4 regions of the Enterobacter chengduensis genome follow, and region 2 is predicted to be linked to each of the others. Evidence: predicted binding sites of a transcription regulator. Region 2 holds the regulator's gene; each other region holds the start of a gene.
The links. Region 2 encodes sigma-54, which starts transcription at its own class of promoters, with help from an activator protein. Its sites were predicted from a motif close to GTTGGCACANNTTTCGCTNT; they were not measured.
Positions count from the first base shown of each region.

Region 1 (7,366 bases), 520 kb from region 2:
CCTGCTGTTCGTGCTGTTTTCCTGCATGGCCTTCTTCGGCACGGCGTTTGTGAACAGCCTGAACTGGGCGCTGGTGCCGGATACCGTCGATTACGGCGAGTGGAAAACCGGCATCCGCGCCGAAGGGTCGGTGTACACCGGGTATACCTTCTCGCGCAAAATATCCGCCGCCCTCGCCGGCTTCCTGCCCGGCATCATGCTGACCCAGATTGGCTACGTTCCCCATGCGGTGCAGAGCGCAGGCACGCTGCTGGGGTTGCGTCAGCTTATTTTCCTCTGGCCGTGCGGCCTGGCGATCGTGGCCGCCGTAACCATGGGGCTGTTTTATAAACTCAACGAAGCGCGCTTCGCCTTTATTATCGAGGAGATTGGAAAACGGAAAAAACAAACCGCAAATACCCCTGAGATAACCCCCAACAATAAAGCGTCAGCAGTCACTTTATAACAATAAATCCGGCCACTATGTCCTTCCTGTTAATCAGGAGGGAGGCCTTTCTGTACCTGATACATGGACAAATTATGAAAAGAATCATTACCGTACTGATCGTGTCGTCTGTGTCCTGCCCGGTATTCGCCGGGGCCTATGTCGAAACGCGTGAAGCCTACAACACGGCCTCTGAGCTGCACGAGGTGATCCTGCGAGCGGGATATAACTTCGATATGGGCGCGGGGCTGATGTTCACCAACGCCTATAACGTGGGGAAATGGGACGAGCTGAAGCACAGCTATAACGAAATTGAGGGGTGGTATCCGCTCTTTAAACCCACCGACAAACTCACCTTCCAGCCTGGCGGATTAATTAACGACAGCAGCACCGGTTCGGGCGGTGCGGTCTATCTGGACACCAATTATAAATTCGTCGACGGGTTCAACCTGACGTTTCGCTATCGCTATAACCATAACAATTACGATACGCCGGATTACAACGGGCAGATGGATAAGAACGACACGCACGAGTTTGCCAACTACTGGAATTTCAAAGTGACGGATGCGTTTTTCTACACCTTTGAACCGCACTTTTTCCAGCGGGTGAATGATTATCACAGCAAAAATGGCAAAGACCATCACTGGGAAATCACCAATAAATTCAGCTATAGGATCGACAGAAACTGGCTGCCGTACCTCGAGCTTCAGTGGCTGGATAGATGGAATGATTACAACCGCGAGCAGTACCGGATTCGGTTGGGGTTACGGTATTCGTTCTAACAAAAAAGCCGCTGATTTCTCAGCGGCTTTTTTACTACGGATTAACCGTATTAGTCTTCTTTCGCACCGCGCATAGCACGTTTACGATCGTTCTCGGTCAGGTGACGTTTACGGATACGAATTGACTGTGGAGTCACTTCGACCAGTTCGTCATCATCGATGAATTCCAGAGCCTGCTCCAGAGTCATCTTGATCGGTGGAACCAGAACCGTTGCTTCGTCAGTACCGGACGCACGCATGTTGGTCAGTTTCTTACCGGTCAGGCAGTTTACGGTCAGGTCGTTAGAACGACTGTGAATACCGATGATCTGGCCTTCGTAAACTTCCGCACCGTGACCCAGGAACAGCTTACCGCGATCCTGCAGACCGAACAGCGCAAACGCAACCGCTTTACCCTGACCGTTGGAGATCAGCACGCCGTTGTTACGCTGGCCCACTTCGCCCGGACGCACGTCGTCGTAGTGGCTGAAGGTGGAGTACAGCAGGCCGGTACCGGAGGTCATGGTCATGAACTCAGAACGGAAGCCGATCAGGCCACGGCTTGGGATCACGTAGTCGAGACGTACGCGGCCTTTGCCATCTGGATTCATGTTTTTCAGGTCGCCTTTACGCTCGCCCAGTGCCTGCATGACAGAACCCTGGTGCTGCTCTTCAACGTCCAGCGTTACGTTTTCGAACGGCTCTTGTTTACGGCCGTCGATTTCGCGGAAGATAACTTTCGGACGGGAAACCGCCATCTCGAAACCTTCACGACGCATGTTTTCGATCAGAACAGACAGGTGCAGCTCACCACGACCCGAAACGCGGAATGCATCAGCGTCTTCGGTTTCTTCAACGCGCAGCGCAACGTTGTGCACCAGCTCTTTGTTCAGGCGGTCAAGGATCTGACGAGAGGTAACGAATTTACCTTCTTTGCCACAGAACGGAGAGGTGTTGACGTTGAAGAACATGGATACGGTTGGTTCATCAACGGACAGGGCTGGCAGCGCTTCGACGTTCTGCGGATCGCAGATGGTGTCGGAGATGTTCAGTTCACCCAGACCGGTGATAGCGATGATGTCGCCCGCTTCCGCAACGTCACTCTCGATACGCTCAAGACCCAGGTGAGTCAGTACTTTACCGACTTTACCGTTACGGGTTTTGCCTTCGCTATCGATGATAGTAACCTGCTGGTTAGGCTTCACTTTACCGCGCTTGATACGACCAATGCCGATAACGCCAACGTAGTTGTTGTAGTCGAGCTGAGAGATCTGCATCTGCAGGGTGCCGTCGAGATCGACGTTTGGCGCAGGAACACGGTCAACAATCGCCTGATACAGCGGGGTCATGTCTTCAGCCATGTCTTCGTGGTCCAGACCGGCAATACCGTTCAGCGCGGAGGCGTAAACGATAGGGAAGTCCAGCTGCTCGTCGGTCGCGTCGAGGTTAACGAACAGGTCGAAGACCTGATCAACAACCCAGTCAGGACGCGCGCCAGGGCGGTCAACTTTGTTGATAACAACGATTGGCTTCAGACCATGGGCAAAAGCTTTTTTGGTCACGAAGCGCGTCTGTGGCATTGGGCCATCCATTGCGTCAACGACCAGCAGAACGGAGTCTACCATGGACATTACACGTTCAACTTCACCACCGAAGTCGGCGTGCCCTGGGGTATCAACGATGTTGATACGGTAGTCATTCCATTTAATCGCGGTGTTTTTCGCGAGGATGGTAATCCCACGCTCTTTCTCCAAATCGTTGGAGTCCATCACGCGTTCTTGGGTTTCGGCACGCGCATCAAACGTACCGGATTGCTGCAGCAGCTTATCAACCAGGGTAGTTTTACCATGGTCAACGTGCGCGATGATGGCGATGTTACGCAAATTTTCGATCACAACTTTGCCTCAGGCATTTAGAAATAGCGCGTTATTGTACACGGATTAATCGCACTACAAAACAGGATCACAAACATCCCCCGCAAACAAGTATTGCAGAGATGCTTTGTGATCGCTTTCACGGAGCGGTAAAAGGGCACTTTAACGTAAATTGCACCAATATGGTGCTCAATGTTCACATTGAAGCACTATACTGGTGCAACAAATCCATCGTGGTGCAGCCCTTTTGCACTATGGTGCGCATGATAACGCCTTTTTGGGGTGTTTTAAAAGTTGGCACAGATTTCGCTTTATAAAAAATACATGGCACCAGCCAGTACAAACAGAAATTGAAGACCTCGTTACCACGACGACAATGACCAATCTGGAGAGTTAAGTATGTCCGCTGAACACGTTTTGACGATGCTGAACGAACATGAAGTGAAGTTTGTTGATCTGCGCTTCACCGATACCAAAGGTAAAGAACAGCACGTCACAATCCCTGCTCATCAGGTGAACGCCGAATTCTTCGAAGAAGGCAAAATGTTTGACGGCTCCTCCATTGGCGGCTGGAAAGGCATCAACGAATCCGACATGGTTCTGATGCCAGATGCAACCACCGCGGTCATTGATCCGTTCTTCGAAGAACCTACCCTGATCATCCGTTGCGACATCCTCGAGCCAGGCACGCTGCAGGGCTACGACCGCGACCCACGTTCTATCGCTAAACGCGCTGAAGAGTACCTGCGTTCTACCGGCATCGCGGACACCGTGCTGTTCGGGCCAGAGCCAGAGTTCTTCCTGTTCGATGATATCCGTTTCGGTGCCTCTATTTCTGGCTCCCACGTGGCTATCGACGACATCGAAGGTGCATGGAACTCCTCCACCAAATACGAAGGCGGTAACAAAGGTCACCGTCCGGGCGTGAAAGGCGGTTACTTCCCGGTTCCTCCGGTCGATTCCGCACAGGACATTCGTTCCACCATGTGTCTGGTGATGGAAGAGATGGGCCTGGTGGTTGAAGCTCACCACCACGAAGTGGCGACTGCGGGTCAGAACGAAGTGGCTACCCGCTTCAACACCATGACCAAAAAAGCGGACGAAATTCAGATCTACAAATACGTTGTGCATAACGTTGCGCACCGTTTCGGTAAAACCGCGACCTTCATGCCAAAACCGATGTTTGGCGACAACGGTTCCGGTATGCACTGCCACATGTCTCTGTCCAAGAACGGCACTAACCTGTTCTCTGGCGACAAATATGCCGGTCTGTCCGAGCAGGCGCTGTACTACATCGGTGGCGTTATCAAACACGCTAAAGCGATCAACGCCCTGGCGAACCCAACCACTAACTCCTACAAGCGTCTGGTCCCGGGCTACGAAGCGCCAGTCATGCTGGCCTACTCTGCGCGTAACCGTTCTGCTTCTATCCGTATCCCGGTGGTGGCATCTCCTAAAGCGCGTCGTATTGAAGTTCGCTTCCCGGACCCAGCGGCTAACCCATACCTGTGCTTCGCCGCACTGCTGATGGCCGGTCTGGACGGTATCAAGAACAAGATCCACCCGGGCGAAGCGATGGACAAAAACCTGTACGACCTGCCGCCAGAAGAAGCGAAAGAGATCCCACAGGTTGCTGGCTCTCTGGAAGAAGCCCTGCAGGCGCTGGACGCAGACCGCGAGTTCCTGACCGCGGGCGGCGTGTTCACTGACGACGCTATCGATGCTTACATCGCCCTGCGTACCGAAGAGAACGACCGCGTGCGTATGACTCCGCATCCGGTTGAGTTCGAACTGTACTACAGCGTTTAATTAAGTTGTTTTACCCGGCGTGACACGCGCCGGGAGTAGTTGCCGTGGAAACTTTTAGCCCATCTCCGGATGGGCTTTTTTCTCCACCAACAACCTGATCTCACGCGCTTTTTACGCCGAAAACGCTATACTGCACTAAATTAGTGCAAACGACTCCAGGAGACTGCTGAATGGCAACTGGCACGCTGCCCGATGCTGGGCAGATCCTCAATTCTTTGATTAACAGCATCTTGCTGGTCGATGACGAGCTGGCCGTTCATTACGCCAACCCGGCGGCGCAGCAGCTGCTCGCCCAAAGCGCACGCAAACTGTTCGGCACCCCGCTTCCTGAACTCCTGAGCTATTTTTCGCTGAATATTGGCCTGATGCAGGAAAGTTTGCAGGCCGGCCAGGGGTTTACCGATAACGAAGTGACGCTGGTGATCGACGGGCGCTCGCACATTCTGTCGCTGACCGCGCAGCGTCTTCCTGAAGGGCTGATCCTGCTGGAAATGGCGCCGATGGATAATCAGCGTCGACTGAGCCAGGAGCAGCTTCAGCATGCGCAGCAAATTGCCGCCCGTGACCTGGTGCGCGGTCTGGCGCATGAAATCAAAAACCCGCTGGGTGGGTTACGCGGCGCGGCGCAGCTGCTGACCAAGGCGCTCCCCGACCCCGCGCTGGCGGAGTACACCAACGTCATCATTGAGCAGGCGGACCGTCTGCGGAATCTGGTAGACCGCCTTCTCGGGCCGCAGCAGCCGGGAATGCACGTCACGGAAAGCATTCATAAGGTGGCTGAACGGGTGGTGAAGCTCGTCTCAATGGAGCTGCCGGAGAACGTCACGCTGGTACGTGATTACGACCCCAGCCTGCCGGAACTGGCCCATGACCCGGACCAGATTGAGCAGGTCCTGTTGAATATTGTGCGCAACGCCCTGCAGGCGCTGGGGCCCGACGGGGGCGAGATTATTTTACGCACCCGTACCGCCTTCCAGCTCACGTTACACGGCGTCCGCTACCGGCTGGCGGCCCGCATCGACGTCGAGGATAACGGGCCCGGCATTCCATCGCATCTTCAGGACACTCTGTTCTACCCGATGGTCAGCGGTCGCGAAGGCGGGACAGGCCTGGGCTTATCCATTGCCCGCAGTTTGATCGATCAACACTCCGGGAAAATTGAATTTACCAGTTGGCCGGGACATACCGAGTTTTCGGTCTTCCTGCCGATTAAAAAATAAAGGTGACGTTTATGCAACGAGGGATAGTCTGGGTAGTCGATGACGATAGCTCCATCCGTTGGGTGCTTGAACGCGCGCTCACAGGGGCAGGATTAAGCTGCACGACGTTTGAGAGCGGCAGCGAAGTGCTCGACGCACTCACCACCAAAACGCCGGATGTTTTGCTTTCGGATATTCGCATGCCGGGCATGGACGGGCTGGCGCTGTTAAAGCAGATCAAACAACGCCACCCTATGCTTCCGGTCATCATAATGACCGCGCACTCCGATCTGGATGCCGCAGTGAGCGCCTATCAGCAAGGGGCGTTCGATTACCTGCCCAAACCGTTTGATATCGACGAGGCGGTGGCGCTGGTTGAGCGCGCAATTAGCCATTATCAGGAGCAGCAACAGCCGCGCCACGCGCCCGATTTTGGGCCAACCACCGACATCATCGGCGAAGCGCCGGCGATGCAGGACGTGTTTCGCATTATTGGTCGCCTGTCCCGCTCGTCCATTAGCGTATTGATTAACGGTGAATCGGGGACCGGTAAAGAGCTTGTGGCGCATGCCCTGCATCGCCACAGCCCGCGGGCAAAAGCGCCGTTTATCGCTCTGAATATGGCGGCGATCCCGAAGGATTTAATTGAGTCCGAGCTGTTCGGCCATGAAAAAGGGGCGTTTACCGGCGCGAATACCATTCGTCAGGGGCGCTTCGAACAGGCTGACGGAGGGACGCTGTTCCTGGATGAGATCGGCGATATGCCGCTGGATGTCCAGACCCGTCTGCTGCGCGTGCTGGCCGACGGGCAGTTTTATCGCGTGGGCGGCTACGCGCCGGTGAAGGTGGACGTGCGAATTATCGCCGCGACCCACCAGAACCTGGAGCAGCGCGTGCAGGAAGGTAAATTCCGCGAGGATTTATTCCATCGACTGAACGTCATCCGCGTCCATCTGCCGCCGCTGCGTGAACGTCGGGAAGATATTCCCCGCCTGGCGCGTCATTTCCTGCAGGTGGCCGCCCGCGAGCTGGGCGTGGAGGCCAAACAGCTTCACCCGGAAACCGATGCCGCCCTGACGCGTCTGGCGTGGCCGGGCAACGTGCGCCAGCTGGAGAATACCTGCCGCTGGTTAACGGTGATGGCCGCCGGACAGGAAGTGCTGATTCAGGATTTACCGGCCGAGCTGTTTGAAGCGACCGCGCCTGAGAGCAGTACCGGTCACGCGCTGCCGGACAGCTGGGCGACGCTGCTGGCGCAGTGGGCCGACCGTGCGCTGCGTTCCGGTCATCAAAACTTGT
Region 1 is NZ_CP043318.1:5,037,258-5,044,623, forward strand. It holds gene FY206_RS24305 (MFS transporter) at 1-445, shown strand, start outside; gene ompL (porin OmpL) at 520-1,206, shown strand; gene typA (ribosome-dependent GTPase TypA) at 1,257-3,080, opposite strand; gene glnA (glutamate--ammonia ligase) at 3,459-4,868, shown strand; gene glnL (nitrogen regulation protein NR(II)) at 5,039-6,088, shown strand; gene glnG (nitrogen regulation protein NR(I)) at 6,100-7,366, shown strand, end outside.
Region 1: a site for sigma-54 is predicted at 3,353-3,372, ahead of glnA (glutamate--ammonia ligase). Genes of this name have one in related genera too.

Region 2 (7,366 bases):
TGGTCGTGGGGGATGCGCTTGCCGTCGCACTGCTCGAAGCCCGCGGTTTTACGCCGGAAGATTTCGCGCTTTCCCACCCGGGCGGTGCGCTGGGGCGCAAGCTACTGCTTCGGGTAAACGATATCATGCACACCGGGGATGAGATTCCTCACGTCAGTAAAGAGGCCTCCCTGCGTGATGCGCTGCTGGAGATCACCCGCAAGAATCTGGGTATGACGGTGGTGTGCGACGATCTAATGAAAATTCAGGGGATCTTCACCGATGGCGACCTGCGTCGCGTGTTCGACATGGGTGTCGATGTCCGCACGCTCGGCATTGCCGATGTGATGACGCCGGGCGGCATCCGCGTGCGTCCGGGTACGCTGGCCGTGGATGTGCTGAACCTGATGCAGTCCCGCCATATCACCTCCGTTATGGTTGCCGATGGCGACCAGTTGCTGGGTGTGGTACATATGCATGATCTGCTGCGCGCAGGCGTAGTGTAAAGAAGGATAAGACAATGAGTAATGCGGGTGCATCCCTTGCAACCTGTTATGGCCCGGTGAGTACCCAAATGATGGCAAAGGCGGAAAACATTCGTCTGCTCATTCTGGATGTGGATGGGGTACTTTCCGATGGTCTGATCTACATGGGCAACAATGGTGAAGAGCTGAAAGCGTTTAACGTTCGCGACGGCTACGGTATCCGCTGTGCGCTCACCTCCGGTATTGAGGTGGCGATCATCACCGGGCGAAACGCTAAACTGGTAGAAGATCGCTGTGAAACCTTAGGCATTACCCATCTTTATCAAGGTCAATCCGATAAAATGGCGGCGTTTAAGGATTTACTGGGTAAACTGGCTATCGCACCAGAAAACGTGGCCTACATCGGGGACGATCTGATTGACTGGCCCGTGATGGCTGAAGTCGGGCTGAGTATCGCCGTTGCTGATGCGCATCCGCTGCTGATCCCGCGCGCGGACTACGTTACCCACATCAACGGTGGCCGCGGTGCCGTCCGTGAAGTCTGCGATCTGCTTCTGCTGGCGCAGGGCAAGCTTGATGAGGCCAAAGGGCAATCGATATGAGTAAAACCAGACGTTGGATTATCATTTTGCTTGCGCTTGTCGCACTGGTATTGATTGGCGTGAACCTTGCCGATCGCGACGAAACGCAAACGGAAGCGATCAACAATAACGATCCAACCTATAAAAGCGATCACAGCGACACCGTGGTCTATAGCCCGGAAGGCGCGCTGAACTATCGCCTGATTGCCCAGCATGTTGAATATTTTTCAGATGACGGTGTTTCATGGTTTACCCAGCCCGTCATGACCACATTTGATAAAGACAAAGTGCCGACGTGGTCAATTAAGTCAGATCGGGCAAAACTGACAAATGACCGTATGCTTTATCTGTATGGCCACGTTGAAGTCAACGCCCTGACCGCGGACTCACAACTTCGAAAAATTACGACGGATAATGCTCAGATCAACCTGGTTACCCAGGACGTGACCTCGCAGGATCTGGTCACACTGTATGGCACAACATTTAATTCCAGCGGTTTGAGAATGCGCGGGAACTTACGCAGCAAAAACGCCGAGCTGATTGAAAAGGTTAGAACCTCCTATGAAATTCAAAACAAACAAACTCAGCCTTAAAGTAATTATCGCCAGCGCGATGCTGGCGACCAGTCTCCCCGCGCTTGCTGTAACGGGCGATACCGACCAGCCGATCCATATCGAGTCCGACACTCAGTCCCTCGATATGCAGGGGAACGTCGTCACCTTCACCGGTAACGTCGTCATGACTCAGGGCACCATCAAAATTAACGCCGACAAAGTGGTCGTGACCCGTCCGGGTGGCGAGCAGGGCAAAGAGATCATTGATGGTTACGGCAACCCGGCCACCTTCTACCAGATGCAGGACAACGGCAAGCCGGTGAAAGGCCACGCTTCGCATATGCATTATGAGCTGGCGAAGGACCTTGTCATCCTGACCGGAAATGCGTATCTGGAACAGCTGGACAGCAACATTACCGGCGACCAGATCACCTATCTGGTTAAAGAGCAAAAAATGCAGGCCTCGAGCGAGAAAGGCAAACGCGTCACCACCGTACTGGTTCCGTCGCAGCTGCAGGACAAAGGTAAAGGCCAGGCCCCGGCACAGAAGAAGAGTAACTAATTCGTTATGGCAACATTAACTGCAAAAAATCTCGCGAAGGCCTACAAGGGCCGCCGTGTCGTAGAAGATGTCAGTCTGACCGTCAACTCCGGCGAAATTGTAGGGCTGCTTGGCCCGAACGGTGCGGGTAAAACCACCACCTTCTACATGGTCGTTGGGATTGTGCCGCGCGATGCCGGCAACATTATCATTGACGATGAAGACATCAGCCTGCTGCCGCTGCACGCGCGCGCGCGTCGCGGGATCGGCTATCTGCCGCAGGAAGCCTCCATTTTCCGTCGTCTTAGCGTTTACGATAACCTGATGGCGGTCCTGCAAATTCGTAACGATCTGACCAGCGAACAGCGTCAGGACCGTGCCAACGAGCTGATGGAAGAGTTCCACATTGAGCACCTGCGCGACAGCCTCGGTCAGGCGCTCTCCGGGGGCGAACGCCGTCGTGTTGAGATTGCTCGCGCGCTGGCCGCCAACCCGAAATTTATCCTGCTGGATGAACCGTTTGCGGGCGTTGACCCGATCTCGGTTATCGACATTAAACGTATCATTGAACACCTGCGCGACAGCGGGCTTGGCGTACTGATCACCGACCATAACGTCCGTGAAACGCTGGCCGTGTGTGAACGCGCGTATATTGTGAGCCAGGGCAATTTGATCGCCCACGGTACGCCGCAGCAGATCCTCGAAGACGATCATGTTAAGCGCGTCTATCTTGGGGAAGACTTCAGACTCTGATAGGGTAGAGGTAACGTAACGCCGAACCGGAGAAAAATGCTCTGAACATGAAGCAAGGTTTGCAATTAAGGCTCAGCCAACAACTGGCGATGACGCCGCAGCTACAGCAGGCAATTCGCCTGTTGCAACTGTCCACGTTAGAACTTCAGCAGGAGCTCCAGCAGGCGCTGGACAGTAACCCCCTGCTGGAACAAACCGATCTTCATGACGAGGTAGACACCCAGCAATCGCAGGATACAGAAGCGCTCGACACCGCGGACGCACTCGAACAAAAAGAGATGCCCGACGAGCTTCCGCTGGATGCCAGCTGGGATGAAATCTACACCGCCGGAACGCCTTCCGGTACGCGTGCAGACTACCAGGACGATGAGCTACCGGTTTATCAGGGAGAAACCACCCAGTCGCTGCAGGATTACCTGATGTGGCAGGTGGAACTGACCCCCTTTTCCGATACCGACCGCGCGATTGCCACCTCCATTGTCGATGCCGTCGATGACACCGGCTATCTGACCGTCACCCTCGACGATATTCTGGAAAGCATGGGCGACGATGATATTGAGCTTGAGGAAGTTGAAGCCGTTCTGAAGCGCATCCAGCGTTTCGATCCGGTCGGCGTAGCCGCAAAAGATCTGCGCGACTGCCTGTTGATCCAGCTTTCTCAGTTCAGCAAAGAGACGCCATGGCTCGACGAGGCGCGCCTAATCATCAGCGATCATCTGGATCTGCTGGCGAACCACGATTTCCGCTCCCTGATGCGCGTCACGCGCCTGAAGGAAGAGGTGCTGAAAGAAGCGGTGAACCTGATCCAGTCGCTCGATCCGCGCCCGGGGCAGTCGATCCAGACCAGCGAGCCGGAATACGTGATCCCGGATGTGCTGGTCAGGAAACACAATGGCCGCTGGGTCGTTGAACTGAATTCAGACAGCATTCCTCGCCTGCAAATCAATCAGCAGTATGCCTCCATGTGCACCAGCGTGCGTAACGACTCCGACAATCAATATATTCGCAGCAATCTTCAGGAAGCGCGATGGCTGATCAAAAGTCTGGAGAGTCGAAATGATACGCTGCTGCGCGTCAGCCGCTGTATTGTCGAACAGCAGCAGGCTTTTTTTGAGCAGGGCGAAGAGTATATGAAACCGATGGTGCTGGCGGATATCGCCCAGGCCGTCGAGATGCATGAATCAACCATTTCCCGTGTCACCACGCAGAAGTATCTGCACAGTCCACGCGGTATTTTTGAGCTTAAGTATTTCTTCTCCAGCCATGTGAATACCGAGGGCGGCGGCGAAGCGTCGTCAACGGCCATTCGCGCGCTGGTGAAGAAGTTGATCGCCGCGGAGAACCCCGCGAAGCCGCTAAGCGACAGTAAGTTAACCACCATGCTGTCCGATCAGGGTATTATGGTGGCGCGCCGTACTGTTGCGAAGTATCGAGAGTCTTTATCCATTCCGCCGTCCAACCAGCGTAAACAGCTGGTCTGACACAACCGATAAGGAAGACACTATGCAGCTCAACATCACTGGACAAAACGTCGAAATTACTGAGGCTTTACGCGACTTCGTGAACGCGAAGTTTGCAAAACTCGAGCAGTATTTCGAAAGGATTAATCAGGTCTATATTGTGTTGAAAGTGGAGAAAGTGACTCATATCTCGGATGCCACCCTGCACGTTAACGGGGGTGAATTGCATGCCAGTGCGGAAGGGCAAGACATGTACGCTGCTATCGACGGCTTGATTGATAAGCTTGCGCGACAGCTCAATAAACATAAAGATAAACTGAAACAACACTAATTGTCCGGGCAGTTAACGGGTGCAGGACGGCCTGTTGTGAAACACAACAGACCATTTGTACAGTTAGCGCTTAGGTGAAATTATGATGAACAACGATTCCGCTCTTCAACTGAGCAATGTCCTTAACCAGGAATGTACCCGCAGTGCGGTTCACTGCCAGAGCAAAAAACGTGCGCTGGAGATTATCAGTGAACTGGCCGCAAAACAGCTTGGCCTGCCGCCGCAGGTGGTTTTCGAAGCGATTCTGACCCGTGAAAAAATGGGCAGTACCGGTATCGGCAACGGCATCGCGATCCCGCACGGCAAACTGGAAGAGGATACCCTTCGTGCCGTGGGCGTGTTTGTGCAGCTTGAAACACCCATCGCTTTTGATGCCATTGATAACCAGCCCGTCGATCTCCTCTTCGCGCTGCTGGTGCCTGCCGATCAGACGAAAACCCATCTGCATACGCTGTCGTTGGTCGCTAAGCGTCTGGCCGATAAAACCATTTGCCGTCGACTGCGTTCGGCCCAAAGTGATGAAGAGCTCTATCAAATTATCACTGAAGCAGAAGGCAATCAGGATGATGCATAACCAGGAGATGGCCTTCACATCTGTTGTCCTGAGGAGAAATGGAACATGGTGCTGATGATTGTCAGCGGTCGTTCAGGGTCGGGGAAATCCGTTGCTCTGCGCGCCCTGGAAGACATGGGTTTTTACTGCGTCGATAACCTGCCGGTCGTGTTATTGCCTGACCTGGCCCGCACGCTTGCGGAGAGACAAACCTCTGCCGCCGTCAGCATCGACGTCCGTAACATGCCGGAATCGCCAGAGATCTTCGAACAGGCCATGAGCAACCTGCCTGACGCGTTCTCGCCTCAGCTGCTGTTCCTCGATGCCGATCGCAATACGCTGATTCGCCGCTACAGCGATACCCGTCGTTTGCACCCGCTATCCAGTAAGAACCTCTCTCTGGAGAGCGCGATCGATGAAGAGAGCGACCTGCTGGAGCCGCTGCGCTCTCGTGCCGACCTGATTGTCGATACCTCTGAGATGTCCGTTCACGAGCTGGCGGAAATGCTGCGTACCCGGCTGCTGGGCAAGCGCGAGCGTGAACTGACGATGGTGTTCGAATCCTTCGGCTTTAAGCACGGTATTCCGATCGATGCGGATTATGTTTTCGACGTGCGCTTCCTGCCCAACCCGCACTGGGATCCAAAGCTGCGTCCCATGACCGGCCTGGATAAACCCGTCGCGGCCTTCCTCGACCGGCACACAGAAGTTCACAATTTTATCTACCAGACGCGAAGCTACCTTGAGCTATGGTTACCTATGCTGGAGACAAACAATCGTAGCTATCTGACGGTGGCGATTGGCTGTACCGGCGGTAAACATCGTTCGGTTTACATCGCCGAACAGCTGGCCGACTATTTCCGCTCGCGCGGGAAGAACGTTCAGTCCCGTCATCGCACGCTGGAAAAACGTAAAACATGACCGTAAAACAAACCGTTGAGATCACCAACAAGCTGGGCATGCATGCGCGCCCGGCGATGAAGCTGTTCGAGCTGATGCAGGGTTTCGATGCAGAGGTTCTGTTGCGCAATGACGAAGGCACTGAGGCGGAGGCGAACAGCGTCATCGCGCTACTGATGCTGGACTCTGCCAAAGGGCGCCAGATTGAAGTCGAAGCCACCGGCCCTCAGGAAGAGGAAGCGCTGGCGGCGGTGATTGCCCTGTTTAACGCCGGGTTTGACGAAGACTAACACTCGCCACGTCGGCGGGTGGCGCTGCGCTTACCCGCCCTACATTAAGTTGTTACGCTGCATAAACCCTTCCCCGCCCAGCTGATTCATCTGGCGCATGATCCATGCCTGCCTGCTTCGCACGTACCCTGATGGAGCATTGGCTTTAAAGCGGATGGGATTCGGTAAAACCGCGGCCAATAGCGCGGCTTCTGACATGCTCAGGCGGCTGGCTGGCTTATTGAAATACCGCTGGGCGGCAGCTTCGACACCAAAAATACCGTCGCCAAACTCAGCGACGTTGAGATAAACGGTCAGGATCCGTTTCTTGCTCCATACCGTTTCCATCCCCAGGGTCAACCCCGCTTCCAGCCCTTTACGCACCCAGCTTCGACCATCCCATAAAAACAGGTTTTTGGCCGTCTGCTGCGACAACGTTGACGCGCCGCGGACGCGGTTTTCATGGCGTTCGTTGTGGGCCAGCGCCTTTTCAATCGCGGCCACATCAAACCCCCAGTGCTCCGGGAATTTCTGGTCCTCCGCCGCAATCACCGCCAGCCCCATGAACGGTGAAATCTCGTCCATGCTCACCCAGTCAGAGTGGGCAACATAGCTAAAATCGCCGCTGAACCACGCGCCGAGCTGGCGCTCAACCATCACGGCAGAGAACGGCACCGGCAAAATGCTGAACACCGCCAGTCCGCCGCCCCAGAACACCGCCAGCACGAGGAAGAGGCGCAAAAGAAGGTATTTCATCCATTTTCCTGCGGAAGCGTGTCGCCTCATTCCGTCAGCACCAGCACGCGGGCTACCAGCTTTTCAATACCTGCGGCAGCTTCTGCGATGTTATTCGCCAGCATATACGCCGGCGTGGTGACAATTTTGTTATCTTCATCAACCACAATGTCATCAACCGGGCACGGAACGTGTTCGCCCCCCATTTCCTCGACGATCTCTGCG
Region 2 is NZ_CP043318.1:4,518,786-4,526,151, forward strand. It holds gene kdsD (arabinose-5-phosphate isomerase KdsD) at 1-485, shown strand, start outside; gene kdsC (3-deoxy-manno-octulosonate-8-phosphatase KdsC) at 500-1,066, shown strand; gene lptC (LPS export ABC transporter periplasmic protein LptC) at 1,063-1,638, shown strand; gene lptA (lipopolysaccharide ABC transporter substrate-binding protein LptA) at 1,607-2,161, shown strand; gene lptB (LPS export ABC transporter ATP-binding protein) at 2,168-2,893, shown strand; gene rpoN (RNA polymerase factor sigma-54) at 2,941-4,374, shown strand; gene hpf (ribosome hibernation promoting factor) at 4,397-4,684, shown strand; gene ptsN (PTS IIA-like nitrogen regulatory protein PtsN) at 4,767-5,258, shown strand; gene rapZ (RNase adapter RapZ) at 5,304-6,158, shown strand; gene npr (PTS phosphocarrier protein NPr) at 6,155-6,427, shown strand; gene mtgA (monofunctional biosynthetic peptidoglycan transglycosylase) at 6,467-7,192, opposite strand; gene elbB (isoprenoid biosynthesis glyoxalase ElbB) at 7,189-7,366, opposite strand, start outside.

Region 3 (7,366 bases), 1.9 Mb from region 2:
TCTGCCGCAGGGCTACGAAACGGAAGTTGGGGAACGCGGCGTCATGCTGTCCGGCGGGCAAAAACAGCGTATCTCCATTGCCCGCGCGCTGCTGCTGAATGCCGAAATCCTTATCCTGGACGACGCGCTGTCCGCCGTGGACGGCCGTACCGAGCATCAAATTCTGCATAACCTGCGCCAGTGGGGCGACGGACGGACAATTATTATCAGCGCCCACCGCCTGTCCGCGCTCACCGAAGCCAGCGAAATTCTGGTTTTACAGCACGGCCATATTGCCCAGCGAGGGCAGCATGACGCGCTGGCCGAGCAGCCGGGCTGGTATCGCGATATGTACCGCTATCAGCAGCTTGAAGCGGCATTGGACGATGCGCCGGAGCAGGATGAGGAGGCCGCCAATGCGTAAGCTCGGAACGATGTGGCCGACGCTCAAACGTCTGCTGGCCTACGGCTCGCCGTGGCGTAAACCGCTCTCGGTTGCCGTGCTTTTACTCTGGATTGCGGCGATTGCAGAGGTGAGCGGTCCGCTGCTCATCAGCTATTTCATCGACAATATGGTCGCCAAAAGCTACCTGCCGCTCGGGCTGGTGGCGGGCTTAGGCGTGGCCTACGTGGGCTTACAGCTGACAGCAGCCGGGCTGCACTATGCCCAGTCGCTGCTGTTTAACCGGGCCGCCGTGGGCGTCGTTCAGCAGCTGCGTACGGATGTGATGGACGCGGCGCTGCGCCAGCCGCTCAGCGAGTTTGATATCCAGCCGGTCGGGCAGGTGATCTCGCGCGTCACCAACGATACCGAGGTGATCCGCGATCTGTACGTCACCGTGGTGGCGACCGTATTGCGCAGCGCGGCGCTGATTGGCGCGATGCTTGTCGCGATGTTCAGCCTCGACTGGCGCATGGCGCTGGTGGCAATCACTATCTTCCCGGCGGTGCTGATCGTCATGGTGATTTACCAGCGCTACAGCACGCCAATCGTGCGTCGGGTGCGCGCCTACCTGGCCGACATCAACGACGGCTTCAATGAAGTGATCAACGGCATGAGCGTCATCCAGCAGTTCCGCCAGCAGGCGCGCTTTGGCGAGCGGATGGGCGAAGCCAGCCGTTCGCACTATATGGCGCGGATGCAGACGCTTCGCCTGGACGGATTCCTGCTGCGACCGCTGCTGAGCCTTTTCTCTGCGCTGGTGCTGTGCGGGCTGCTGATGCTCTTTGGCCTGAGCTCAAACGGTACGATTGAAGTGGGCGTGTTGTACGCCTTTATTAGCTATCTGGGGCGCCTCAACGAGCCGCTGATCGAGCTCACCACCCAGCAATCGATGCTGCAGCAGGCGGTCGTCGCCGGTGAGCGCGTGTTTGAGCTAATGGACAGGCCGCGGCAGGCCTACGGCGATGACGAGCGTCCTCTGAAAAGCGGGGCTATCGCCTTTGATAACGTCTCGTTTGCCTATCGCGAAGACCGCCTGGTACTACAGGACATCACGCTTGACGTTCCGTCGCGCGGTTTCGTCGCGCTGGTGGGGCATACCGGCAGCGGCAAGAGCACGCTGGCCAGCCTGTTAATGGGCTACTACCCGGTTACGCACGGCGAAATCCGCCTCGACGGACGCCCGCTCGCGTCGCTTAGCCACACGGTGTTGCGCAAAGGCGTTGCGATGGTGCAGCAGGATCCGGTCGTGCTGGCCGATACTTTCTACGCCAACGTCACCCTGGGGCGGGACTATTCAGAGGCGCAGGTTTGGGCGGTGCTGGAAACGGTGCAGCTGGCGGAGCTGGCGCGCGGGTTCAGCGAGGGGATCAATACCAAGCTGGGCGAGCAGGGCAACAATCTCTCCGTGGGGCAAAAGCAGCTCCTGGCGCTGGCGCGCGTCCTGATTGAAACGCCGCAGGTGCTGATTCTTGACGAAGCCACGGCCAGCATTGACTCCGGCACCGAGCAGGCCATCCAGCAGGCGCTGGCTGCCGTGCGCGACCATACGACGCTGGTGGTGATTGCCCACCGCCTCTCCACGATCGTCGACGCGGATACCATTCTGGTGCTGCATCGCGGACAGGCCGTGGAGCGCGGCACGCACCGTGAGCTGCTGGAAGCAAAAGGGCGCTACTGGCAGATGTACCAGCTGCAGCTGGCGGGCGAAGAGCTGGCCGCCAGCGTGCGCGATGAAGAGTCGCTTAGCGCCTGATGCACTAAAATGAGGCGCCGCGCTAACGGTCATTCCTGTTGGTGCAAAACTGAAACGCACCCTGCACCGGCATGGTGCGTTTTTTTTCGCCTCTTCATCTATCAAGACCGTATAACGCTCATCGCATCGCTATTCCTTCCCGTTTTCATTTCTGGCACACCCCTTGCAATACCTTCTGCGTAAGCTGCGGCCATTACCGAATTCTGACTGGAGGGGATCTATGAAGCTGGTTACGGTTGTAATCAAACCATTCAAACTCGAAGACGTGCGTGAAGCGTTGTCTTCAATGGGTATTCAGGGACTGACTGTCACCGAAGTGAAAGGCTTTGGTCGTCAGAAGGGTCATGCCGAGCTTTATCGCGGGGCGGAATACAGCGTTAACTTTCTGCCAAAAGTAAAAATTGACGTTGCGATTGCTGACGATCAGCTTGATGAAGTGATTGATGTCATTAGCAAAGCGGCCTACACCGGCAAAATTGGCGACGGCAAAATTTTCGTTGCCGAACTGCAGCGCGTCATTCGCATCCGTACCGGCGAATCTGACGAAGCGGCACTGTAAGTTACTCCTGGCACACAGTGATAGGGATCGAGAAAATGAAGATAGCAACACTTAAAACGGGTCTGGGTTCGCTGGCACTGCTGCCGGGCCTGGCGCTGGCGGCTGCTCCTGCGGTGGCAGACAAAGCTGATAACGCCTTTATGATGATCAGCACCGCGCTGGTGCTGTTCATGTCTATTCCGGGCATTGCCCTCTTTTACGGCGGCCTGATCCGTGGCAAAAACGTTCTCTCCATGCTGACGCAGGTTGCCGTGACGTTTGCACTGGTCTGCGTGCTGTGGGTGGTTTACGGCTACTCGCTGGCGTTCGGCACGGGCAACGCCTTCTTTGGCAACTTCGACTGGGTGATGCTGAAGAATATTGAGCTGACCGCGCTGATGGGCAGTTTCTATCAGTACATTCACGTGGCGTTCCAGGGCTCGTTTGCCTGCATTACCGTCGGGCTGATCGTCGGCGCGCTGGCGGAGCGTATTCGGTTCTCTGCGGTCCTGATCTTTGTGGTGGTCTGGCTGACCCTCTCCTATGTGCCGATTGCGCACATGGTGTGGGGCGGTGGTCTGCTGGCGACGCACGGCGCGCTGGACTTTGCGGGCGGTACCGTTGTTCACATCAACGCCGCGGTTGCGGGTCTGGTGGGTGCCTACCTGATTGGCAAGCGCGTGGGCTTCGGTAAAGAAGCGTTCAAACCGCACAACCTGCCGATGGTCTTTACCGGTACGGCTATCCTCTACTTTGGCTGGTTTGGCTTCAACGCCGGTTCTGCAAGCGCAGCAAACGAAATCGCCGCGCTGGCCTTCGTGAATACCGTTGTGGCCACGGCGGGTGCAATCCTCTCCTGGGTGTTTGGCGAGTGGGCCGTTCGCGGTAAACCGTCACTGCTGGGTGCCTGTTCCGGTGCGATTGCCGGTCTGGTTGGCATCACGCCAGCGTGTGGTTATGTCGGCGTGGGCGGCGCGCTGCTGGTCGGCCTGGTGTCCGGTCTAGCGGGTCTGTGGGGCGTGACCGCACTGAAACGTCTGCTGCGCGTGGACGATCCTTGCGATGTGTTTGGCGTGCACGGCGTGTGCGGCATCATCGGCTGTATCATGACCGGTATCTTCGCCGCGAAATCGCTGGGCGGCGTGGGCTACGCGGAAGGCGTCACCATGGTGCATCAGGTGCTGGTGCAGCTGGAAAGTATCGCTATCACCGTAGTGTGGTCAGCCGTTGTCGCGTTCATTGGCTACAAGCTGGCGGACATGACGGTGGGTCTGCGCGTACCGGAAGAACAGGAACGCGAAGGTCTGGACGTCAACAGCCACGGCGAGAATGCGTATAACGCATAATAAACAGCAAAACGGCAACTTCGGTTGCCGTTTTTAATGTGTATTCCCTCTCCCTGTGGGAGAGGGTCAGGGTGAGGGCATCAGGCCGCACAACGTCAACCGCGATTACGCATCACCCCTTCCTGCACCGTCGAGGCGACCAGGACCCCGTCCTGGGTATAAAACTCACCGCGCACAAACCCGCGCGCGCTCGACGCCGACGTACTCTCCACGCTGTAGAGCAGCCACTCGTTCATGTTGAAGGGGCGGTGGAACCACATGGAGTGATCGATCGTCGCGACCTGCATCCCTTTTTCAAGGAAGCCGACGCCGTGCGGCTGCAGCGCCACCGGCAGGAAGTTAAAGTCAGACGCATAGCCCAGCAGATACTGATGGACGCGGAAATCTTCCGGCACGGTTCCGTTGGCGCGGATCCAGACCTGACGCTTTGGCTCGGCGGTGTGGCCTTTCATCGGGTTGTGAAACTCCACCGGGCGGATCTCAAGCGGCTTATCGCAGAGAAACTTCTCTTTGACCTGCGGCGGCAGCAGATGCGCCAGCGCGCGAGCGATATCCGTTTCCGATTTCAGATCGTCCGGGGAGGGGGCTGGAGGCATGATTTTCTGATGCTCATAGCCCGGTTCCGGCGCCTGGAAAGAGGCGGTCATGTAAAAGATCGGCTTGCCGCTCTGAATGGCCGCGACGCGGCGCGCGCTGAAGCTGTTGCCGTCTCGCAGCACTTCAACGTCATACACGATAGGTTTTGCGCTATCGCCAGGGCGCAAGAAGTAGCTGTGGAACGAATGCACCAGACGGTCTGCCGGGACGGTCTCCTTTGCCGCGTACAGCGCTTGTCCAACGACTTGACCCCCGAAGACCTGGCGCAAGCCTAAATCTTCGCTCTGTCCGCGATAGAGTCCTTCCTCGATTTTTTCCAGATTCAGTAATGTCAGCAGATTGTTCAGTGCCTGACTCATAGTTGTCCTCAATAAGCGCCGTAGCGAAAGATAGGCAGAGTATAACGCAGAAACGAAAGTGGTCCGATGGGTAGAATAATCTGAATATCGGCACGTTTTCAGGCATAAATCGGTGATCTGTGCCACACTTGAATACGTTATGTGATTGAAACGACATCGGATGGGATCGATCCCGCTGGTGCATTGATGATAAGGAGACTTCAATGAAACTCGTGCCTATGCTAAGTGGTGTGGCGATTGCGGTGGCGTTGTCCGCCTGTGCCGGTAAGAGCGCCCAGGTGCCAGTGCCCGTAGCAGACCCGAACGGGATTAATACCCTTTCGCAGCAATCCATTCAGCAGCCTAACGTTTCAGGTACCATCTGGATTAAGCAAAAAGTTGCGTTGCCGCCGGATGCGGTATTAACGGTGACGCTGTCTGATGCCTCTCTGGCCGACGCGCCGTCGAAGGTTCTGGCTCAGCGTGCCGTTCGTACCGAAGGCAAGCAGGCACCGTTTAGCTTCGTGTTGCCGTATAACCCGTCTGACGTGCAGCCTAAAGCCCGTATTCTGCTGAGCGCAGCGGTAACCATCAACGGTAAGCTGGTCTTTATCACCGATACGGTCCAGGAAGCGATTAACAACGGTGGGACTAAAATCGACCTGAACCTGGTCCCTGTGCAGCAGACCGAAGTACCGGTCGCACCGCAGACCAATCAGCCGTCCCTGCCAACGCCACCGACCCAGATGTGATACGTGCCTTTCCCCTCTCCTCCTGGAGAGGGGATCAGTACACCCAGCGAAACTTTTGCAAATCGATCTGACCCGACCCTGACACTTGTACCCCCTCTGAGAGTAACGCCTGACGCTGACGCTGGAGATCCGGTCCGGTGAGCGAGATGTCGCCATGACGGTTCACCACCCGATGCCAGGGCAACGTACTGCCTTCCGGCAGCCGTTTCAGGACGCCTCCAACCTGTCGCGCCGCGCGCGGAGAACCGGCCAGACGCGCGACCTCGCCATAGGTGGTCACATAGCCTTCCGGGATTGAGGCCACGATTTGCCATACGCGCTGTGGAAAGGAGTCGTGTTCGTCCATACCTTCACCTTGAGGAGTTGCTGGAAAGCTATGGTAAACGAAGATCGCCCTGATTGCTGCGCCGGTTTGCGCAAGAAACCAGCATCCGGTTCCGGGCGGCTTGCAATTGGGCCTTCGCACAGGGATAATGCGCCAGCGCGTTGGTTATCAACGCTCTCAATGGGGGCTCTGTTGGTTCTCCCGCAACGCTACTCTGTTCACCAGGTCAGGTCCGGAAGGAAGCAGCCAGGGCAGACGACGTGTGTGCCGGGATGTAGCTGGCAGGGCCCCCACCCATTTCTGCCCTCATCAGTTTCTCCCGCTTCGCCTTTCTCCTGAATCGCTATCCCCGCAATAATATTGTGCCTATATTCTGTAATATATATTTCATCGCACAGAAATATTAATGTCATAAACCTGTAATAATAGACTGTCATTTTATGATTGGACGGTTATTTTCTTCCATAACTCAAAAAAATATATATCTGGATAACATTGTTAACTTCGTGTATTAAATAAAGTACTTATTCCGAAGGGAAGTGACAAACATGGCTACAGCGGTATTAAACGTTAAAATTGATGACGCGCTAAAAGAAAGGCTTCGCCACTATGCGGAACTTAATAACGAGAATTTAAGCGTGACGACAGAGAAACTGCTGCTGCTGGCGTTCGAAGCAGTAGAAGAGGCGGGAGTATCGGAAGAGGATATTGATAATCAGCACACGGAAGAAGAGAGCGTTTCTCCTTTTACTCCTAAAGAAATCAAAGCTCTACGTAAACTTCTGAAGAAGAGAAAATGAAACAACAACTGTCAACTGCCAGCGACTACAAAGAGGCCTGCGATCTGTTGCGTTCAGGCTACGTGAAGCACGTTCGTCTTGGCTGGAATGTCGGAAGCGATGAGTTCTTTCGTATTGCGTCTGACTGGTGTGATACTGGCGCAAAAATAAAGAAAGACGGTGAAAACTTCGTTATTTCACTGAAAGGTTTTCCTATTCCTGCTCAGCACTAAATCCTGACGGGTGAAAACTGCTGACTGTCTCCATGACAGTCAGCAGTTTTTATTTTTTTATGATCTGCTTCAAAAATTTTAATATTAGATCACGCTGCGTTTCAATGATGGCACGTTTTTATTCAGGGCGATCCATAACGGTTTGATCCTCAGCAACGCCTCCTCAAGCTCTGCCGATTCAAGCGAGAAGGGCATCCGCAAATAGCGGTCAAACGCGCCGGATAAACCAAACCGCGTGCCGGTCCCCAGATTGATTCCCAGAATCTCAGCCCGCGCGGCAA
Region 3 is NZ_CP043318.1:1,276,355-1,283,720, forward strand. It holds gene FY206_RS06350 (SmdA family multidrug ABC transporter permease/ATP-binding protein) at 1-403, shown strand, start outside; gene FY206_RS06355 (SmdB family multidrug efflux ABC transporter permease/ATP-binding protein) at 396-2,177, shown strand; gene glnK (P-II family nitrogen regulator) at 2,398-2,736, shown strand; gene amtB (ammonium transporter AmtB) at 2,772-4,061, shown strand; gene tesB (acyl-CoA thioesterase II) at 4,157-5,017, opposite strand; gene FY206_RS06375 (YbaY family lipoprotein) at 5,221-5,748, shown strand; gene FY206_RS06380 (MGMT family protein) at 5,783-6,094, opposite strand; RNA gene ffs (signal recognition particle sRNA small type) at 6,264-6,360, shown strand; gene FY206_RS06390 (hypothetical protein) at 6,622-6,873, shown strand; gene FY206_RS06395 (hypothetical protein) at 6,870-7,085, shown strand; gene yczR (MocR-like transcription factor YczR) at 7,170-7,366, opposite strand, start outside.
Region 3: a site for sigma-54 is predicted at 2,328-2,347, ahead of glnK (P-II family nitrogen regulator). Genes of this name have one in related genera too.

Region 4 (7,366 bases), 2.1 Mb from region 2:
CGGCACCGTCCAGCGTATTCTGGTGGAAGGTACCTCGCGCAAGAGCATTATGGAACTCTCCGGTCGAACCGAAAATAACCGCGTGGTGAACTTTGAAGGCACCCCGGACATGATCGGTAAGTTTGTGGACGTCGAAATCGTCGAAGTGCTGACCAACTCGCTGCGCGCGAAGGTGGTCCGCACCGAAGACGAAATGGGCCTGCGTATCGCAGAGTCACCGGAATCCGTGATTTCGCGTACCCGCAAAGAGAACGATTCTGGCGTGGGGATTTACCAGCCTTAATCCTGATGGCCTGCCCTTCCGACAGGCCTTGTATTTCCTCTCATCATCCCCAATATCTTCCGCAACGCTTGCGCCTTTATTCTGTGGCGTGAATAATTTCGGTAATGACCGTTTTATTACGCCGTGTGGCAGCGGGTCAGTTAACCAATCAAAGAGGAACAGTTTGAACATAGATACGCGTGAAATCAGCCTAACGCCCGCAGACAACGCTCGCCTGCTGAGCCTGTGCGGACCGTTTGATGACAACATCAAACAACTGGAGCGACGTCTGGGTATCGAAATTAACCGTCGCGATAATCACTTCAAACTTACCGGACGCCCTATCTGCGTCAATGCGGCAGCAGATATCCTGCGCAGCCTGTATGTCGATACCGCCCCGATGCGCGGCGAAATTCAGGATATAGAGCCGGAACAAATTCACCTCGCCATTAAAGAGGCGCGCGTGCTTGAGCAGAGCGCGGAAAGCGTGCCGGACTACGGCAAGGCAATCAATATCAAGACCAAGCGTGGCGTCATCAAGCCGCGTACGCCAAACCAGGCGCAGTACATCGCCAATATCCTCGACCACGACATCACCTTCGGGGTGGGTCCCGCGGGGACGGGGAAAACCTATCTGGCGGTTGCCGCTGCGGTAGATGCGCTGGAGCGTCAGGAGATCCGTCGAATTCTGCTGACCCGTCCTGCCGTTGAAGCCGGTGAAAAGCTGGGCTTCCTGCCGGGCGATCTGAGCCAGAAGGTCGACCCGTATCTGCGCCCTTTATACGATGCGCTGTTCGAGATGCTCGGCTTTGAGAAGGTCGAGAAGCTGATTGAGCGTAACGTGATCGAGGTGGCTCCGCTCGCCTACATGCGCGGCCGCACGTTAAACGACGCGTTCATCATTCTCGATGAGAGCCAGAACACCACCATCGAACAGATGAAGATGTTCCTGACGCGTATCGGCTTTAACTCGAAAGCGGTCATTACCGGTGACGTGACCCAGATCGACCTGCCGCGCAGCACCAAATCCGGCCTGCGCCACGCCATCGAGGTGCTGGCGGAGGTTGACGAAATCAGCTTTAACTTCTTCCACAGTGAAGACGTGGTACGCCACCCGGTGGTCGCGCGTATCGTTAACGCCTATGAAGCCTGGGAAGAGGCGGATCAGAAGCGTAGGGCCGAACTGGCCGCAGAACGTAAGCGCGACGCGCAGGAGCAAGAACAGAAATGAGTCAGGTGATCCTCGATTTACAGCTGGCCTGTGAAGACAATTCCGGCATGCCGGATGAGGCACAGTTCCAGAAATGGCTGGATGCGGTTATCCCGCAGTTTCAGGAAGAATCAGAAGTGACGATTCGCCTGGTGGATGAAGCCGAAAGCCACGAGCTTAACCTGACCTATCGCGGGAAAGATAAGCCGACCAACGTGCTCTCTTTCCCGTTCGAAGCGCCGCCGGGCATTGAGATGCCGCTGCTGGGCGATCTGATCATCTGCCGTCAGGTGGTTGAACAGGAAGCCAAAGAGCAGCAAAAGCCGCTTGAGGCCCACTGGGCGCACATGGTGGTACACGGGAGCCTGCACCTGTTGGGCTACGATCACATCGAAGATGACGAAGCGGAAGAGATGGAGTCCCTCGAGACAGAGATAATGCTTGCTCTGGGCTATGAGGATCCGTACATTGCCGAGAAAGAATAGTCCGTCACCTGACTGACTCACCTGCCGCCACGAAAGGATAACGCGTGGCGGTAAACGTTGAACTAACAAGAGAACCCTTAACAAACGCCATGAGCGACGACAATTCACACAGTAGCGACACGACAACCAGTAAAAAGGGATTTTTCTCCCTCATTCTGAACCAGCTTTTTCACGGCGAACCCAAAAACCGTGATGAACTGCTGGAGCTGATTCGTGATTCAGGGCAGAACGACCTTATCGACGAAGATACGCGCGAAATGCTCGAAGGGGTGATGGACATCGCCGACCAGCGCGTTCGCGATATCATGATCCCCCGCTCGCAGATGATCACCCTGAAACGTAACCAGACGCTGGACGAGTGCCTCGATGTCATCATCGAATCCGCCCACTCGCGTTTCCCGGTCATTAGCGAAGATAAAGATCACATCGAAGGGATTTTGATGGCGAAAGATCTGCTGCCGTTTATGCGCAGCGATGCCGAAGCCTTCAGTATGGAAAAAGTGTTACGCCAGGCCGTGGTCGTGCCGGAGAGTAAACGTGTGGATCGGATGCTGAAAGAGTTCCGCTCCCAGCGCTACCACATGGCGATTGTTATTGATGAATTTGGCGGCGTTTCAGGCCTGGTCACGATCGAGGATATTCTTGAGCTGATCGTGGGCGAAATCGAGGACGAGTACGACGAAGAAGAGGATATCGACTTCCGTCAGCTTAGCCGCCATACCTGGACCGTGCGTGCGCTGGCCTCCATCGAGGACTTCAACGACGCCTTCGGAACCCACTTCAGCGATGAAGAGGTCGATACCATCGGCGGGCTGGTGATGCAGGCCTTTGGCCACCTCCCGGCGCGCGGAGAGACCGTTGACATCGACGGTTACCAGTTCAAAGTAGCCATGGCCGACAGCCGACGTATTATACAGGTTCACGTCAGAACGCCGGACGACTCACCGGTGCCAAAACTGGAAGATTAATGTAAATGGCATTTGCCCCATTGCTTGAACGCCAGCGCGTCCGTTTGCTGCTGGCGCTGTTACTCGGAGCCAGCGGTACGCTGGCTTTCTCACCTTACGATATCTGGCCTGCGGCCATTCTCTCCCTGATGGGGCTTCAGGGTCTGACCCTGAATCGTCGTCCGGTGCAGGCTGCCGCGATCGGCTACTTCTGGGGGCTGGGGCTGTTTGGCTCAGGCATTAACTGGGTCTACGTCAGCATCGCCCAGTTTGGCGGTATGCCTGGCCCGGTTAACGTCTTCCTGGTGGTGCTGCTCGCCGCGTATCTCTCGCTCTATACCGGCCTGTTCGCAGGCATCCTTTCTCGCCTGTGGCCTAAAACCTCCTGGCTCCGCGTCGCCGTTGCCGCGCCGGTGGTCTGGCAGGTAACCGAGTTCCTGCGCGGCTGGGTGCTGACCGGCTTCCCGTGGCTGCAGTTCGGCTACAGCCAGATTGACGGCCCGCTGAAGGGCCTGGCGCCGGTCATGGGCGTTGAGGCCATCAACTTCCTGCTGATGGCAGTGAGCGGCCTGCTGGCATTAGCGCTGGTCACGCGCGGCTGGAAACCGCTGGCCGTGGCGCTGGTGCTGTTTGCCCTGCCCTTCCCGCTGCGCTATATCCAGTGGTTCACCCTTGAGCCCGCGCGCGCCATGCAGGTTTCCATGGTGCAGGGGAATATCCCGCAGTCCATGAAGTGGGACGAAAAAGAGCTGCTGAATACGCTGAAGATCTACGCCAACGCCACCGAAGAGGTGATGGGGAAATCGCAGCTGATTATCTGGCCGGAGTCCGCCATTCCCGATCTGGAAATTAACCAGCAGCCGTTCCTCAACATGATGAACGACCTGCTGGTGGCGCGCGGCAGCACGCTGATCACCGGGATTGTCGATGCGCGTCTGAATCAGCAGAACCGCTACGACACCTACAACACCATCATTACGCTCGGCAAAGACAGCGAGTACAGCTACCGCTCCACTGACCGGTACAACAAGAACCACCTGGTGCCGTTTGGCGAGTTTGTCCCGCTGGAGTCGATTCTGCGCCCGCTGGCCCCGTTCTTTGATCTGCCGATGTCCTCCTTCAGCCGCGGCCCGTACGTTCAGCCCCAGCTGCACGCGCACGGCGCGGCCCTGACGGCGGCCATCTGCTACGAAATCATTCTCGGCGAGCAGGTACGCGATAACTTCCGCCCGGATACGGACTATCTGCTGACCATCTCTAACGACGCCTGGTTTGGTAAGTCAATCGGCCCGTGGCAGCACTTCCAGATGGCACGCATGCGCGCCCTGGAGCTGGCGCGTCCGCTGCTGCGCAGCACCAACAACGGCATCACCGCCGTGATTGGCCCTCAGGGTGAAATTCAGGCGATGATCCCGCAGTTTACCCGAGAGGTGCTGACCGCTAACGTCACGCCAACAACGGGGCTGACGCCATACGCCCGTACCGGCAACTGGCCGCTGTGGATCCTGACCGCGCTGTTCGGCTTTGGCGCGCTGCTGATGAGCCTGCGCCAGCGTCGTCAATAACCTTCCCATCCGTTGCCGGGTGGCGGCTACGCCTTACCCGGCCTACATTCAGCATTTCCGTTCCCGTAGGTCGGGTAAGCGTCAGCGCCACCCGACAATCCCTGCCCAATCTCAAATCTGGCACGCCTATTGCTTTGTTTATTCAGGTGAACGCAGTTTGGCTTAACGTGCAACCTTGTCGCACCAGCGTAGATCGTCGGTAGCACCGAAACGGTGCAACGGGAGATTATTGCCTCTGAATGGTGCGGCGCGCTTCGCAAAAATAAACAATAACGCAGCAAAATCTTTACATTAAGCCAGACTAAATGTTAACAAGCTTGCATAACACTGCACTCGCATCGCGCGAGATATAACAACATCACAATGGGTATCAATGCGTCGCTGGCGCTGATAAGAAAGGAGTTGGGTATGCAATTACGTAAACTGGCCACAGCAATGCTGGTTATGGGAATGTCTGCCGGCGTGGTTCACGCTGAAGATGCACCGGCAGCAGGAAGCACTCTCGACAAGATTGCCAAAAACGGCGTCATCGTGGTCGGCCACCGTGAATCTTCTGTCCCGTTCTCTTACTACGACAACACGCAAAAGGTCGTGGGCTATTCACAGGATTACTCCAACGCCATCGTTGAAGCCGTGAAGAAAAAGCTGAACAAACCTGACCTGCAGGTGAAGCTGATCCCAATCACTTCACAGAACCGTATTCCGCTGCTGCAAAACGGCACCTTTGACTTCGAGTGTGGCTCCACCACCAACAACCTCGAGCGTCAGAAACAGGCGGCCTTCTCTGACACCATCTTTGTCGTGGGCACCCGCCTGCTGACGAAGAAAGGCGGTGAGATCAAAGACTTCGCTGACCTGAAAGGCAAAGCGGTTGTGGTGACATCCGGTACCACGTCAGAAGTGCTGCTGCACAAGCTGAACGACGAGAAGAAAATGGATATGCGCATCATCAGCGCGAAAGACCATGGCGACTCCTTCCGTACCCTGGAAAGCGGTCGTGCCGTCGCGTTTATGATGGATGACGCCCTGCTGGCGGGCGAGCGTGCGAAAGCGAAGAAACCAGACAACTGGGATATCGTCGGCACCGCGCAGTCAAAAGAAGCTTACGGCTGCATGCTGCGTAAAGACGATCCGCAGTTCAAGAAGCTGATTGATGACACCATCGCCCAGGTGCAGACCTCCGGCGAAGCGGAAAAATGGTTCGACAAGTGGTTCAAGAACCCGATTCCACCAAAAAACCTGAACATGAACTTTGAACTGTCTGACGACATGAAGGCGCTGTTCAAATCTCCAAACGACAAGGCTCTTAACTAATTAGAACAACAGGGGCGGGATCTCCTGCCCTCTCGATTGTCGGGAAGCATGGACAGACTATACGCTGAGTGGTCGTTCCCCACTCAGCACGAAAATGAGCTTCTCACCAATCTTCGAGGGTAGCGCTGCTACCCTTTTTTTTCTGGAGTTTATTATGTCAATAGACTGGAACTGGGGCATATTCCTGCAACAGGCCCCGTTCGGCAACACCACCTATCTTGGCTGGCTGTGGAGCGGCTTTCAGGTCACCGTGGCATTATCGATAACGGCGTGGATCATCGCGTTTCTTGTCGGTTCTTTGTTCGGTATTCTGCGCACCGTCCCTAACCGTTTTCTTTCAACACTGGGCACCCTCTATGTGGAACTGTTCCGTAACGTTCCGCTGATCGTGCAGTTCTTTACCTGGTATCTGGTTATCCCGGAACTGCTGCCGGAAAATATTGGCATGTGGTTCAAGTCGGAACTGGATCCGAACGTACAGTTCTTTGTCTCCTCCATGCTGTGTCTGGGGCTGTTTACCGCTGCGCGCGTTTGCGAGCAGGTGCGTGCCGCCATTCAGTCACTGCCGCGCGGACAAAAAAATGCGGGCCTGGCGATGGGCCTGACGCTGCCACAAACCTACCGCTACGTGCTGCTGCCTAACGCCTACCGCGTTATCGTTCCGCCGATGACCTCCGAGATGATGAACCTGGTGAAGAACTCGGCCATCGCCTCCACGATCGGCCTGGTTGATATGGCCGCGCAGGCGGGCAAGCTGCTGGATTACTCCGCTCACGCGTGGGAATCCTTCACCGCGATCACGCTCGCGTATGTTCTGATTAACGCTTTCATCATGCTGGTGATGAACCTGGTTGAACGCAAAATTCGCCTGCCGGGCAACATGGGGGGCAAATAATGTACGAATTTGACTGGAGTTCTATCGTTCCCTCCATGCCTTACCTGCTGGATGGCCTGGTGATTACCTTAAAAATCACGGTCATTGCCATCATCGTCGGTATCGTCTGGGGTACCCTGCTGGCCGTCATGCGCCTGTCGAGCTTTAAGCCGCTTGCCTGGTTTGCCACCGCCTACGTTAACGTGTTCCGCTCCATCCCGCTGGTGATGGTGCTGCTGTGGTTTTACCTGATCGTACCCGGCTTCCTGCAGAACGTGCTGGGGCTGTCGCCGAAAACCGATATCCGTCTGATCTCCGCCATGGTGGCGTTCTCAATGTTTGAGGCCGCTTACTACTCGGAGATTATCCGCGCGGGCATTCAGAGCATCTCCCGCGGGCAGTCCAGCGCCGCGCTGGCGCTGGGGATGACGCACTGGCAGTCCATGCAGCTCATTATTCTGCCGCAGGCGTTTCGCGCCATGGTTCCGCTCCTGCTGACCCAGGGTATCGTACTGTTCCAGGATACCTCGCTGGTCTACGTGCTGAGCCTGGCAGACTTCTTCCGTACCGCCTCAACCATCGGCGAGCGTGATGGTACGCAGGTTGAGATGGTGCTCTTTGCGGGTGCGGTCTACTTTGTGATTAGTTTAAGCGCATCGCTGTTGGTCAGCTGGCTGAAGAAAAGGACGGTATAATGATTTCCCTGAAA
Region 4 is NZ_CP043318.1:1,502,087-1,509,452, reverse strand. It holds gene miaB (tRNA (N6-isopentenyl adenosine(37)-C2)-methylthiotransferase MiaB) at 1-283, shown strand, start outside; gene FY206_RS07450 (PhoH family protein) at 447-1,493, shown strand; gene ybeY (rRNA maturation RNase YbeY) at 1,490-1,957, shown strand; gene corC (CNNM family magnesium/cobalt transport protein CorC) at 2,047-2,925, shown strand; gene lnt (apolipoprotein N-acyltransferase) at 2,931-4,469, shown strand; gene FY206_RS07425 (amino acid ABC transporter substrate-binding protein) at 4,878-5,783, shown strand; gene gltJ (glutamate/aspartate ABC transporter permease GltJ) at 5,938-6,678, shown strand; gene gltK (glutamate/aspartate ABC transporter permease GltK) at 6,678-7,352, shown strand; gene FY206_RS07410 (amino acid ABC transporter ATP-binding protein) at 7,352-7,366, shown strand, end outside.
Region 4: a site for sigma-54 is predicted at 4,586-4,605, ahead of FY206_RS07425 (amino acid ABC transporter substrate-binding protein). Genes of this name have one in related genera too.